3 regions of the Paraclostridium dentum genome follow, and region 2 is predicted to be linked to each of the others. Evidence: a T-box and tRNA genes for the amino acid it is inferred to sense, from the RefSeq annotation. Region 2 holds a T-box; the other regions hold tRNA genes.
What was found. A T-box is a leader RNA that pairs with one kind of tRNA and senses whether it is charged. The one in region 2 lies ahead of pheS (phenylalanine--tRNA ligase subunit alpha), so its partner is inferred to be a tRNA-Phe.
Positions count from the first base shown of each region.

Region 1 (4,139 bases), 240 kb from region 2:
AGCCATCCTTGGGATACCACCCTTGTAGTACTGAGATTCTAACCAGATACCTTGAATCAGGTATTGGGACACTGTCAGGTGGGCAGTTTGACTGGGGCGGTCGCCTCCCAAAGAGTAACGGAGGCGCTCAAAGGTTCTCTCAGCACGGTCGGAAATCGTGCGTAGAGTGTAAAGGCAGAAGAGAGCTTGATTGCAAGACATACAGGTCGAGCAAGGACGAAAGTCGGACTTAGTGATCCGGTGGTTCCGCATGGAAGGGCCATCGCTCAACGGATAAAAGCTACCCTGGGGATAACAGGCTTATCTCCCCCAAGAGTCCACATCGACGGGGAGGTTTGGCACCTCGATGTCGGCTCATCACATCCTGGGGCTGTAGTAGGTCCCAAGGGTTGGGCTGTTCGCCCATTAAAGTGGTACGCGAGCTGGGTTCAGAACGTCGTGAGACAGTTCGGTCCCTATCCGTCGCAGGCGTAGGAAATTTGAGGAGACCTGTCCTTAGTACGAGAGGACCGGGATGGACGTACCTCTGGTGTACCAGTTGTTCTGCCAAGGGCATGGCTGGGTAGCTATGTACGGAATGGATAAGCGCTGAAAGCATCTAAGCGCGAAGCCAACTTCAAGATAAGATTTCCCACCGTAAGGGTAAGATCCCAGGAAGACTACCTGGTTGATAGGTCGGAGGTGTAAGTGCAGCAATGTATGTAGCTTACCGATACTAATAGATCGAGGACTTGACCAAGATTATTTAATCTTAATAAATGTTATTCAGTTTTCAGGGTGCTAACTCTAGGATATTACTTTACTTAAATATCTTTAAAAAAATATATTGACATTTTTTAATTAAAATGTTAATATAATACTTGTTCAAAACAGAACAACATAATCTAGTTATTATAGCAAAGAGGATACACCTGTTCCCATTCCGAACACAGAAGTTAAGCTCTTTAGCGCCGATGGTACTTGGTGGGAAGCTGCCTGGGAGAGTAGGACGTAGCTAGGTGATGTGCCGAAGTGGCGGAACTGGCAGACGCACAGGACTTAAAATCCTGCGGGACTTACCTCTCGTACCGGTTCGATTCCGGTCTTCGGCACCATTTTAATAAAACATCGCGGGGTGGAGCAGTTGGCAGCTCGTCGGGCTCATAACCCGAAGGTCGCAAGTTCGAGTCTTGCCTCCGCAACCATTAAAATTATATAAGGCCCATTGGTCAAGCGGTCAAGACACCGCCCTTTCACGGCGGTAACAGGGGTTCGATTCCCCTATGGGTCACCAATTAAATATGCGGGTGTAGCTCAATGGTAGAGTTCCGGCCTTCCAAGCCGGCTGTGAGGGTTCGATCCCCTTCACCCGCTCCAGAATAAACACATGGGACTATAGCTCAGCTGGGAGAGCACCTGCCTTACAAGCAGGGGGTCACAGGTTCGAGCCCTGTTAGTCCCACCAATTGCGGCCTGGTAGTTCAGCTGGTTAGAATGCCAGCCTGTCACGCTGGAGGTCGAGGGTTCGAGTCCCTTCCAGGTCGCCAAAATAATTAAATACGCGGGAATATGGCTCAGTTGGTAGAGCAATTGACTGTTAATCAATGGGTCACAGGTTCGAGTCCTGTTATTCCCGCCAATATGCTAGTGTGGCTCAACGGTAGAGCAGCTGACTTGTAATCAGCAGGTTGTAGGTTCGATTCCTATCACTAGCTCCAACGTGGAGGATTTCCCGAGCGGCCAAAGGGGGCAGACTGTAAATCTGTTATCGACGATTTCGGTGGTTCGAATCCACCATCCTCCACCAATTAAATATGCGGGTGTAGCTCAATGGTAGAGTTCCGGCCTTCCAAGCCGGCTGTGAGGGTTCGATCCCCTTCACCCGCTCCAGAATAACATATAATGTGGGTGCATAGCTCAGCTGGATAGAGCAACGCCCTTCTAAGGCGTGTGTCCGGGGTTCGAATCCCTGTGCGCTCACCACATTCATAGGGGATTCGCCAAGTCGGTAAGGCATAGCACTTTGACTGCTACATGCGTAGGTTCGAGTCCTGCATCCCCTGCCAAGTAAATAAAATGATCCATTAGCTCAGTCGGTAGAGCACCTGACTTTTAATCAGGGTGTCCCGCGTTCGAGTCGCGGATGGATCACCAATGGAGAGGTGTCCGAGTGGTTTAAGGAGCTGGTCTTGAAAACCAGTGACTCCGAAAGGGGCCGTGGGTTCGAATCCCACCCTCTCCGCCAAATTAATATGGAGAAGTACTCAAGTGGCTCAAGAGGATCCCCTGCTAAGGGATTAGGCTGGGTTAACCGGTGCGAGGGTTCGAATCCCTCCTTCTCCGCCAGTGATTGTCGAGGTGTAGCGCAGTTTGGTAGCGCACGTGGTTTGGGACCATGGGGCCGGGGGTTCGAGTCCCTCCACCTCGACCAATAAAGTGGACCTTTAGCTCAGTTGGTTAGAGCGCCCGGCTCATAACCGGTAGGTCCGGGGTTCGAGTCCCTGAAGGTCCACCAAAAAATGCATAGGGGTGTAGCTCAGTTGGTAGAGCGTCGGTCTCCAAAACCGTGCGCCGGGGGTTCGAGTCCCTCCACCCCTGCCACTAAAACAATTATATAAATAAGATTATATCGAGGTGTAGCGCAGTTTGGTAGCGCACGTGGTTTGGGACCATGGGGCCGGGGGTTCGAGTCCCTCCACCTCGACCAATTGGGGGCCTATAGCTCAGGTGGTTAGAGCGCACGCCTGATAAGCGTGAGGTCGCTGGTTCGAGTCCAGCTAGGCCCACCAGAAATGCCCAGATAGCTCAGTCGGTAGAGCAGGGGACTGAAAATCCCCGTGTCGGTGGTTCGATTCCGCCTCTGGGCACCATTTATATAACTGTGGCGGTATAGCTTAGTTGGCTAGAGCGTTCGGTTCATACCCGAAAGGTCACAGGTTCGACTCCTGTTACCGCTACCATCTAAGAAATATACTTAAACATATTTAAGAACTTTGAAAATTAAACAGTAGGTTAATTATATAAATTCTTTTTAAAAGAATTAAACACAAACAACCAAGCCAGATATTCAGATAATGATTAGCTGAGCGATGGACAACTTTTTAAATTATATTTGAGAGTTTGATCCTGGCTCAGGATGAACGCTGGCGGCGTGCCTAACACATGCAAGTCGAGCGATCTCTTCGGAGAGAGCGGCGGACGGGTGAGTAACGCGTGGGTAACCTGCCCTGTACACACGGATAACATACCGAAAGGTATACTAATACGGGATAATATATGAAAGTCGCATGGCTTTTGTATCAAAGCTCCGGCGGTACAGGATGGACCCGCGTCTGATTAGCTAGTTGGTAAGGTAATGGCTTACCAAGGCAACGATCAGTAGCCGACCTGAGAGGGTGATCGGCCACACTGGAACTGAGACACGGTCCAGACTCCTACGGGAGGCAGCAGTGGGGAATATTGCACAATGGGCGAAAGCCTGATGCAGCAACGCCGCGTGAGCGATGAAGGCCTTCGGGTCGTAAAGCTCTGTCCTCAAGGAAGATAATGACGGTACTTGAGGAGGAAGCCCCGGCTAACTACGTGCCAGCAGCCGCGGTAATACGTAGGGGGCTAGCGTTATCCGGAATTACTGGGCGTAAAGGGTGCGTAGGTGGTTTTTTAAGTCAGAAGTGAAAGGCTACGGCTCAACCGTAGTAAGCTTTTGAAACTAGAGAACTTGAGTGCAGGAGAGGAGAGTAGAATTCCTAGTGTAGCGGTGAAATGCGTAGATATTAGGAGGAATACCAGTAGCGAAGGCGGCTCTCTGGACTGTAACTGACACTGAGGCACGAAAGCGTGGGGAGCAAACAGGATTAGATACCCTGGTAGTCCACGCCGTAAACGATGAGTACTAGGTGTCGGGGGTTACCCCCCTCGGTGCCGCAGCTAACGCATTAAGTACTCCGCCTGGGAAGTACGCTCGCAAGAGTGAAACTCAAAGGAATTGACGGGGACCCGCACAAGTAGCGGAGCATGTGGTTTAATTCGAAGCAACGCGAAGAACCTTACCTAAGCTTGACATCCCACTGACCTCTCCCTAATCGGAGATTTCCCTTCGGGGACAGTGGTGACAGGTGGTGCATGGTTGTCGTCAGCTCGTGTCGTGAGATGTTGGGTTA
Region 1 covers NZ_CP183813.1:2,956,618-2,960,756, reverse strand. The annotation lists rRNA gene ACN6I1_RS13885 (23S ribosomal RNA) at 1-739, shown strand, start outside; rRNA gene rrf (5S ribosomal RNA) at 884-1,000, shown strand; tRNA gene ACN6I1_RS13875 (tRNA-Leu) at 1,006-1,094, shown strand; tRNA gene ACN6I1_RS13870 (tRNA-Met) at 1,109-1,184, shown strand; tRNA gene ACN6I1_RS13865 (tRNA-Glu) at 1,199-1,273, shown strand; tRNA gene ACN6I1_RS13860 (tRNA-Gly) at 1,283-1,356, shown strand; tRNA gene ACN6I1_RS13855 (tRNA-Val) at 1,369-1,444, shown strand; tRNA gene ACN6I1_RS13850 (tRNA-Asp) at 1,450-1,526, shown strand; tRNA gene ACN6I1_RS13845 (tRNA-Asn) at 1,543-1,618, shown strand; tRNA gene ACN6I1_RS13840 (tRNA-Thr) at 1,623-1,697, shown strand; tRNA gene ACN6I1_RS13835 (tRNA-Tyr) at 1,702-1,786, shown strand; tRNA gene ACN6I1_RS13830 (tRNA-Gly) at 1,796-1,869, shown strand; tRNA gene ACN6I1_RS13825 (tRNA-Arg) at 1,886-1,962, shown strand; tRNA gene ACN6I1_RS13820 (tRNA-Gln) at 1,970-2,045, shown strand; tRNA gene ACN6I1_RS13815 (tRNA-Lys) at 2,058-2,133, shown strand; tRNA gene ACN6I1_RS13810 (tRNA-Ser) at 2,136-2,224, shown strand; tRNA gene ACN6I1_RS13805 (tRNA-Ser) at 2,234-2,325, shown strand; tRNA gene ACN6I1_RS13800 (tRNA-Pro) at 2,334-2,410, shown strand; tRNA gene ACN6I1_RS13795 (tRNA-Ile) at 2,418-2,494, shown strand; tRNA gene ACN6I1_RS13790 (tRNA-Trp) at 2,505-2,580, shown strand; tRNA gene ACN6I1_RS13785 (tRNA-Pro) at 2,610-2,686, shown strand; tRNA gene ACN6I1_RS13780 (tRNA-Ile) at 2,692-2,768, shown strand; tRNA gene ACN6I1_RS13775 (tRNA-Phe) at 2,774-2,849, shown strand; tRNA gene ACN6I1_RS13770 (tRNA-Met) at 2,863-2,939, shown strand; rRNA gene ACN6I1_RS13765 (16S ribosomal RNA) at 3,088-4,139, shown strand, end outside.
Region 1: it has a tRNA-Phe gene. The T-box ahead of pheS (phenylalanine--tRNA ligase subunit alpha) is inferred to sense a tRNA for this amino acid. The anticodon was not compared.

Region 2 (4,139 bases):
ATAGAGTTAGATCCAGACTATTCTATAGTTGAAATTGTTACACCTAGAGAATGGGAAGGTAAGACATTAATAGAATTAGATTTAAGAGCTAAATATGAAATAACAGTATTAGCTATAAAGTGTGATAAAACTATAAATGTTACACCATCTCCAGAAGAAAAATTAAATGCAGGAAGTATATTAGTTGTTATAGGTCAAAACAGCAAAATAAGTACAATAACAGCAGATAGTGACTTTTCATTTAGGAGAAAATAAAAAATGATAGTATCGATAAGTAGTAAGGATAATGAAAAAGTTAAATTAACTAAATCTCTTTTAAAAAGCAAAAATAGATTAAAAGAGTCTAAATTTTTAATAGAAGGATTTAGAATTTTAACTCAAGCTATAGATTGTAATGCAGATTTACAATATGTATTTATAAATGAAAATTTTGAGACTAAAGAAGAACATATTGAATTCTTAAAAGTTTTAGAAAGTAAAAATATAAAAGTATACAAAACTACAAATAAGATATTTAATGAGTTTATAGATACAGAAAGCACTCAAGGTATAGTTGGAGTTGTTGGTATACAAAAAAATAATATTCAAGATATTTTAGATGAAAATTGCAGATTTGTATTAATTTTAGATAGAATACAAGACCCAGGGAACATGGGAACTATAATAAGAACAGCAGATGCAGCAGGTGTAGATGCTATAATAAACTTAAAAGGTTGTGTAGATATATATAATAGTAAAGTTACGAGATCTACAATGGGGTCAATATTCGATATGAAAATAATAAATATGACTCAAGATGAAGCATTAAAAGAACTAAAAGATAGGAAATTTGATATTGTATCAAGTTATTTAAATACAAATAACTTTTATGATGGAGTAGAATATAACTATAAAACAGCTCTTGTTATAGGTAATGAAGCTAATGGTGTTAATGATGAACTTATAAAAAAATCAGATATACTAGTTAAAATACCTATATACGGAAAAGCTGAATCTTTAAATGCAGCTATAAGCTCAGCTATACTTATGTATGAAATCAAAAAATATATGATATAATAGAGTTGTATTGAAAATTCACACTATATATGATATAATTTACAATCAAAGTTTAATATTTAAAATACTATGAAAGAGAAAAGTATTTTAATAGTCCTTAGCGCAGAGATAAGTACCTAGGCTGAAAGTACTTTCTAAGTTATTAAAAGAAGTTCCCTCTGGAGTATCATGGCTGAAATTTAAGTAGGTTATGACGTTAAAAACACGTTACGTTTTTCGAGTGGTTTGAATTATTTTTAATAAATCAAGCTACTAGGGTGGTACCGCGAAACAATAGCCTTTCGTCCCTAGATAGGGATGAAGGGCTTTTTTTGATGTATAAAAATTAAAGTGAAAGGGTGAATATAGTGCAAGAAAAACTACTTAATTTACAACAAGCAGCATTAAGTGAAATAAAAGACATGCAAGATATAGAGCAAATAGAGTCTTTAAGAGTTAAGTACTTAGGAAAAAAAGGTGAAATAACATCTATATTAAAAGAAATGGGTAAATTATCAGCTGAAGAAAGACCTGTAATAGGAAAGGTTGCTAACGAAGTTAGAGAAGCAATAGATACTGCTATAAGTACTAAAAAAGATGAATTAAAAAATATTGAAAAGCAAAGAAAATTAGCTGAAGAAGTTTTAGATGTAACTATGCCAGCTAAAGAATTTAAAGTAGGTAAAAAACATCCTATATCTCAAATTATAGATGAAGTAAATGAAATATTTATAGGAATGGGATTCTCGATAGCAGAAGGACCAGAAGTTGAAACAGTTGAAAATAACTTTGATGCATTAAATGCACCAAAAGACCATCCATCTAGAGATATGAGTGATACATTCTATATAAATGATGAATTATTACTTAGAACTCAAACATCTCCAGTTCAAGTTAGAACAATGAAAAATGAAGAGTTACCAATAAAAATAATATCTCCAGGTAGATGTTTTAGATTTGATGCTCCAGATGCAACACATTCACCAATGTTCCATCAAATAGAAGGGCTTGTAGTCGGAAAAGATGTTACTATGGCTCAATTAAAAGGAACATTAGATATGTTTGTTAAGAAGTTATTTGGAGAACATACTAAAACTAAATTTAGACCACACAACTTCCCATTCACAGAGCCAAGTGCAGAAGTAGATGTTACTTGCTTTAAGTGCCAAGGTGCAGGATGTCAGATGTGTAAAGGGGAAGGTTGGATAGAAATATTAGGAGCTGGTATGGTACATCCAAATGTATTAAGAAACTGTGGAATAGACCCTGAAGTTTATAGTGGATTTGCTTTTGGTATGGGTCTTGATAGAATAACAATGCTTAAGTATGAAATAGATGACATAAGACTATTATTCGAAAATGATATGAGATTTTTAAATCAATTTTAATTAGGAGGATTTGATATGTTAGTACCTTTAAAATGGCTTAGAGACTACGTTGATATAGATAGAGAAACTCAAGAATTCGCTGATATGATGACTATGACTGGTTCAAAGGTTGAAAAAGTAGAGTTCTTCGGAAAAGAAACTAATGGAGTTGAAGTATGTAAAATACTTGAAATAGAACAACATCCAGATGCAGATAGATTAAAGGTTACAAAAGTTGAAGTGGCTGATGGTCAAATACTTCAAATAGTAACTAATGCTACAAATATAAATGTTGGAGATTATGTTTCAGTTGCAAGAATAGGAGCTGTTCTACCAGGTGATTTTAAAATAAAAAAAGGTAAATTAAGAGGAGTTCTTTCAGAGGGAATGTTCTGTGGAGCAGAAGAATTAACTATACCTTCTCAATATGTAGAAGAACATAAAAAAGATGGAATATATATATTAGACCACCAAGATTCATTTGAACTAGGTATGGACGTAAGAGAAGCATTAGGAATAAATGATGCTTTAATAGAATTTGAAATAACATCAAATAGACCTGACTGTAGATCAATAATAGGAATAGCTAGAGAAGCTGCAGTAACTTTAGGCAAAGAATTAAAATATCCACAAATAACTGTAAATGGATCTGATGAAGAAATGAAGTTTGAAATAGATGTTCAAACAGAATTATGTAAAAGATACTGTGGTAAGGTTATTAAAGATGTTAAAGTAGGGCCTTCTCCATATTGGATGCAAAGAAGACTTATAGAAGCAGGTATGAGACCTATAAACAATATAGTAGATATAACTAATTATGTTATGTTAGAACTTGGTCAACCACTTCATGCATTTGACTTAGAAGATATAAAATATAATAAGATGATAGTAAAACTTGCACAAGAAGGTGAAAAATTTACTACATTAGATGGTGCCCAAAGAACATTAACATCAGATATGTTAGTTATAGGAAACCAAGATAAGACTTTAGACTTAGCTGGTATCATGGGAGGAGAAAACTCTGAAGTAAAAGATAACACTACATCTATATTCCTTGAAGGAGCAAGTTTTGCAAAGGAAAATATAAGAGCAACATCTAAAAAATTAGGATTAAGAACAGAAGCTTCATCAAGATTTGAAAAAGGAATAGATGTAAATCTAACAGAAGCTGCTGTAAATAGAGCTTGTCAATTAATAGAAGAATTAGGTTGTGGTACAGTTCTTAATGGTATGCTTGATTATTACCCTAAAAAGGAAGAAGTACAAAAAATAACTGCTAACCCAGAAAGAATAAATAAACTATTAGGTGTTAATGTACCTATGGATCAATTTATAAATATACTTGAAAGCTTAGAGTTTAAGTGTAATTTAATTTCATCTGATAAGTTAGAATTAGAAGTACCAAGTTTTAGATTAGATATATGTGAAGATGCTGATATATTAGAAGAGGTTGCTAGAATATATGGATATGAAAATATACCATCTGCAACTTTAGAAGGTAATGCTACAGCAGGAGTAAAAACAAATAAACAAAAATTTATGGATAATGTAAAATCTAATTCTATAGCTGTTGGATTAAATGAAATTTTAACATATTCATTTGTAAGTCCAAGAGGAGTAGATAAGCTAAACTTAGCTGAAGATGATGAGAGAAGAGAATTTGTTAAAATTATAAATCCTTTAGGTGAAGAAACGTCTGTTATGAGAACTACTTTAATACCTAACATGTTAGATGTA
Region 2 covers NZ_CP183813.1:2,714,924-2,719,062, reverse strand. The annotation lists gene ACN6I1_RS12635 (potassium channel family protein) at 1-255, shown strand, start outside; gene ACN6I1_RS12630 (TrmH family RNA methyltransferase) at 259-1,056, shown strand; T-box leader at 1,117-1,348, shown strand; gene pheS (phenylalanine--tRNA ligase subunit alpha) at 1,404-2,423, shown strand; gene pheT (phenylalanine--tRNA ligase subunit beta) at 2,439-4,139, shown strand, end outside.

Region 3 (4,139 bases), 410 kb from region 2:
TTACTCACCCGTCCGCCGCTCTCTCCGAAGAGATCGCTCGACTTGCATGTGTTAGGCACGCCGCCAGCGTTCATCCTGAGCCAGGATCAAACTCTCAAATATAATTTAAAAAGTTGTCCATCGCTCAGCTAATCATTATCTGAATATCTGGCTTGGTTGTTTGTGTTTAATTCTTAAAAAAAGAATTTTTATAATTAACCTACTGTTTAATTTTCAAAGTTCATTTTTATTTTGCCCTTTTCTTAAGGACAAGTAATACTATACCATCTTAATTTAACATCGTCAACACTTTTTTAAAATTTAATTTTATTTTTTTATTATTTTTGAGTTTTATGTTGAAATTTACACATAATACAGTGTTTTTAATATTATATTATTTAAATAAAAATAACATAATATTATAATTAAAGTAGTCATTTAAAATCATAGACCACTTTAATTATTAAATTTATGAATTAATCAACTTGACTTAATAATCTTTTAGTTATATCTCTTAGTTTCATTTCTCCAACTTCTTCATGAGTTATTGCCACAACAGCTTTTATTCTATCTTCTGAATTATCCCACTTATATGATCTAACATTAAGAATAGCTCCTTCTGGCATTAATTCTTCTAAATCTACACCGATTTCATCTGCTAAAGTCATATATTCATCAAATAAATCTTCTGTTTCCATTTCACTTAATTCATATTCTTCTTTTATTATTTCATTTAACTCTTCAATATCTACACTAATTTGGAATGCAATAATATCTTCTCTTTTAGATCCTTTGCTTAAATCTTTATCCACTCTAAATGGACTTTCATTCTCTATTAATGATTTAATTTCTTCACTATCTACAATTTCATTACCGAATAATATGTACATATATAATTCTCCTCATCCTGTGTTAATTATTTAGCCAATGATTCAATTAAACACTCTTCCAAAGAATTTTTAATTCCTTTTTCTTTTGCAACCCTTATTAAATATGAGTATTTTGATTTTTTAGCTTCTAAATCATATATAGCTACATCAACTAACTCAGGGTCATTTACAAATTGAAAAAAATTCTCCGCATGTTTAATTTCTAATTGTGCTGCCTTTATTTCTTTTATAATTTTTTTATTCTCTATATCATATTTTAAAGTTTTTTTTCTAGGCATAAAAATTCCTCCAACAAATTTATTATTTACCTAGAATCTTGCCAAAAATAACTTTAGATATACCTATCTATGTCTTTTTAATGTATATATTACATCTTTAATCTTATTTTGACAATAGATAAAGCTTTCCTAAAATTAGCAATAAAAAAACATCTAATTTATTCAAATTAGATGTTTTACACTGGTGGGATTAACAGGGCTCGAACCTGTGACCCCCTGCTTGTAAGGCAGGTGCTCTCCCAGCTGAGCTATAATCCCGTATATTTATTTATGGTGCGCCCAAAGGGACTCGAACCCCTAACCTTCTGATTCGTAGTCAGACACTCTATCCAGTTGAGCTATAGGCGCATTATTATATTGGAGGCGACACCCAGATTCGAACTGGGGATCAAGGAGTTGCAGTCCACTGCCTTACCACTTGGCTATGTCGCCATTTTTCAATATATAAAAAAATGGTGATCCATCCGCGACTCGAACGCGGGACACCCTGATTAAAAGTCAGGTGCTCTACCGACTGAGCTAATGGATCAACTTTTATGGGGTGGATAATGAGAGTCGAACTCACGACCTCCAGAGCCACAATCTGGCGCTCTAACCAACTGAGCTATACCCACCATAATTGGTCGAGGTGGAGGGACTCGAACCCCCGGCCCCATGGTCCCAAACCACGTGCGCTACCAAACTGCGCTACACCTCGAAGTAATTCTTAAAATGATAAAAGTGGTGGACCTTCAGGGACTCGAACCCCGGACCTACCGGTTATGAGCCGGGCGCTCTAACCAACTGAGCTAAAGGTCCACTTTGTATTGGTAGCGGTAACAGGAGTCGAACCTGTGACCTTTCGGGTATGAACCGAACGCTCTAGCCAACTAAGCTATACCGCCACATATTTTGGTGCCCAGAGGCGGAATCGAACCACCGACACGGGGATTTTCAGTCCCCTGCTCTACCGACTGAGCTATCTGGGCATTTGGCGGAGAGGGTGGGATTCGAACCCACGGCCCCTTTCGGAGTCACTGGTTTTCAAGACCAGCTCCTTAAACCACTCGGACACCTCTCCATTGGTGATCCATCCGCGACTCGAACGCGGGACACCCTGATTAAAAGTCAGGTGCTCTACCGACTGAGCTAATGGATCATTTTATTTACTTGGCAGGGGATGCAGGACTCGAACCTACGCATGTAGCAGTCAAAGTGCTATGCCTTACCGACTTGGCGAATCCCCTATGAATGTGGTGAGCGCACAGGGATTCGAACCCCGGACACACGCCTTAGAAGGGCGTTGCTCTATCCAGCTGAGCTATGCACCCACATTATTTTATTTGGAGCGGGAAACGAGATTCGAACTCGCGACTTCAACCTTGGCAAGGTTGCGCTCTACCACTGAACTATTCCCGCATAGTACAATTGGTGCGGATGAAGGGAGTCGAACCCCCACGCCATAGGCGCCAGATCCTAAGTCTGGTGCGTCTGCCAATTCCGCCACATCCGCGCAAATTATTAAGTTGGTGGAGGATGGTGGATTCGAACCACCGAAGTCACTGACAACAGATTTACAGTCTGCCCCCTTTGGCCGCTCGGGAAATCCTCCACGTTGGAGCTAGTGATAGGAATCGAACCTACAACCTGCTGATTACAAGTCAGCTGCTCTACCGTTGAGCCACACTAGCGTATTGGCGGGAATAACAGGACTCGAACCTGTGACCCATTGATTAACAGTCAATTGCTCTACCAACTGAGCCATATTCCCACATTATTAGTTTATTTATTTTTAATTAAGTTGGCGGGAATAACAGGACTCGAACCTGTGACCCATTGATTAACAGTCAATTGCTCTACCAACTGAGCCATATTCCCGCGTATTTAATTATTTTGGCGACCTGGAAGGGACTCGAACCCTCGACCTCCAGCGTGACAGGCTGGCATTCTAACCAGCTGAACTACCAGGCCGCAATTGGTGGGACTAACAGGGCTCGAACCTGTGACCCCCTGCTTGTAAGGCAGGTGCTCTCCCAGCTGAGCTATAGTCCCATATTTATTCTGGAGCGGGTGAAGGGGATCGAACCCTCACAGCCGGCTTGGAAGGCCGGAACTCTACCATTGAGCTACACCCGCATATTTAATTGGTGACCCATAGGGGAATCGAACCCCTGTTACCGCCGTGAAAGGGCGGTGTCTTGACCGCTTGACCAATGGGCCTTATATAATTTTAATGGTTGCGGAGGCAAGACTCGAACTTGCGACCTTCGGGTTATGAGCCCGACGAGCTGCCAACTGCTCCACCCCGCGATGTTTTATTATAATGGTGCCGAAGACCGGAATCGAACCGGTACGAGAGGTAAGTCCCGCAGGATTTTAAGTCCTGTGCGTCTGCCAGTTCCGCCACTTCGGCATTCAATTTTTTTATGGAGGCGACACCCAGATTCGAACTGGGGATCAAGGAGTTGCAGTCCACTGCCTTACCACTTGGCTATGTCGCCTTACTGGGGTGGATAATGAGAGTCGAACTCACGACCTCCAGAGCCACAATCTGGCGCTCTAACCAACTGAGCTATACCCACCATATATTGGTCGAGGTGAAGGGACTCGAACCCCCGGCCCCATGGTCCCAAACCATGTGCGCTACCAAACTGCGCTACACCTCGATATCTAACTAAATAATATTTTAAACAAAAAATGGTGGACCTTCAGGGACTCGAACCCCGGACCTACCGGTTATGAGCCGGGCGCTCTAACCAACTGAGCTAAAGGTCCACATTTGTTTTTATATTGGTAGCGGTAACAGGAGTCGAACCTGTGACCTTTCGGGTATGAACCGAACGCTCTAGCCAACTAAGCTATACCGCCACATATTTTGGTGCCCAGAGGCGGAATCGAACCACCGACACGGGGATTTTCAGTCCCCTGCTCTACCGACTGAGCTATCTGGGCATTTGGCGGAGAGGGTGGGATTCGAACCCACGGCCCCTTTCGGAGTCACTGGTTTTCAAGA
Region 3 covers NZ_CP183813.1:3,120,431-3,124,569, reverse strand. The annotation lists rRNA gene ACN6I1_RS14930 (16S ribosomal RNA) at 1-102, opposite strand, end outside; gene ACN6I1_RS14925 (hypothetical protein) at 456-869, opposite strand; gene ACN6I1_RS14920 (DUF2508 family protein) at 896-1,147, opposite strand; tRNA gene ACN6I1_RS14915 (tRNA-Val) at 1,330-1,405, opposite strand; tRNA gene ACN6I1_RS14910 (tRNA-Arg) at 1,419-1,495, opposite strand; tRNA gene ACN6I1_RS14905 (tRNA-Cys) at 1,506-1,579, opposite strand; tRNA gene ACN6I1_RS14900 (tRNA-Lys) at 1,601-1,676, opposite strand; tRNA gene ACN6I1_RS14895 (tRNA-His) at 1,685-1,761, opposite strand; tRNA gene ACN6I1_RS14890 (tRNA-Pro) at 1,768-1,844, opposite strand; tRNA gene ACN6I1_RS14885 (tRNA-Ile) at 1,869-1,945, opposite strand; tRNA gene ACN6I1_RS14880 (tRNA-Met) at 1,955-2,031, opposite strand; tRNA gene ACN6I1_RS14875 (tRNA-Phe) at 2,040-2,115, opposite strand; tRNA gene ACN6I1_RS14870 (tRNA-Ser) at 2,119-2,207, opposite strand; tRNA gene ACN6I1_RS14865 (tRNA-Lys) at 2,210-2,285, opposite strand; tRNA gene ACN6I1_RS14860 (tRNA-Gln) at 2,298-2,373, opposite strand; tRNA gene ACN6I1_RS14855 (tRNA-Arg) at 2,381-2,457, opposite strand; tRNA gene ACN6I1_RS14850 (tRNA-Gly) at 2,471-2,545, opposite strand; tRNA gene ACN6I1_RS14845 (tRNA-Leu) at 2,556-2,639, opposite strand; tRNA gene ACN6I1_RS14840 (tRNA-Tyr) at 2,654-2,738, opposite strand; tRNA gene ACN6I1_RS14835 (tRNA-Thr) at 2,743-2,817, opposite strand; tRNA gene ACN6I1_RS14830 (tRNA-Asn) at 2,822-2,897, opposite strand; tRNA gene ACN6I1_RS14825 (tRNA-Asn) at 2,929-3,004, opposite strand; tRNA gene ACN6I1_RS14820 (tRNA-Asp) at 3,021-3,097, opposite strand; tRNA gene ACN6I1_RS14815 (tRNA-Val) at 3,103-3,178, opposite strand; tRNA gene ACN6I1_RS14810 (tRNA-Gly) at 3,189-3,262, opposite strand; tRNA gene ACN6I1_RS14805 (tRNA-Glu) at 3,272-3,346, opposite strand; tRNA gene ACN6I1_RS14800 (tRNA-Met) at 3,361-3,436, opposite strand; tRNA gene ACN6I1_RS14795 (tRNA-Leu) at 3,451-3,539, opposite strand; tRNA gene ACN6I1_RS14790 (tRNA-Cys) at 3,554-3,627, opposite strand; tRNA gene ACN6I1_RS14785 (tRNA-His) at 3,632-3,708, opposite strand; tRNA gene ACN6I1_RS14780 (tRNA-Pro) at 3,716-3,792, opposite strand; tRNA gene ACN6I1_RS14775 (tRNA-Ile) at 3,825-3,901, opposite strand; tRNA gene ACN6I1_RS14770 (tRNA-Met) at 3,918-3,994, opposite strand; tRNA gene ACN6I1_RS14765 (tRNA-Phe) at 4,003-4,078, opposite strand; tRNA gene ACN6I1_RS14760 (tRNA-Ser) at 4,082-4,139, opposite strand, start outside.
Region 3: it has a tRNA-Phe gene. The T-box ahead of pheS (phenylalanine--tRNA ligase subunit alpha) is inferred to sense a tRNA for this amino acid. The anticodon was not compared.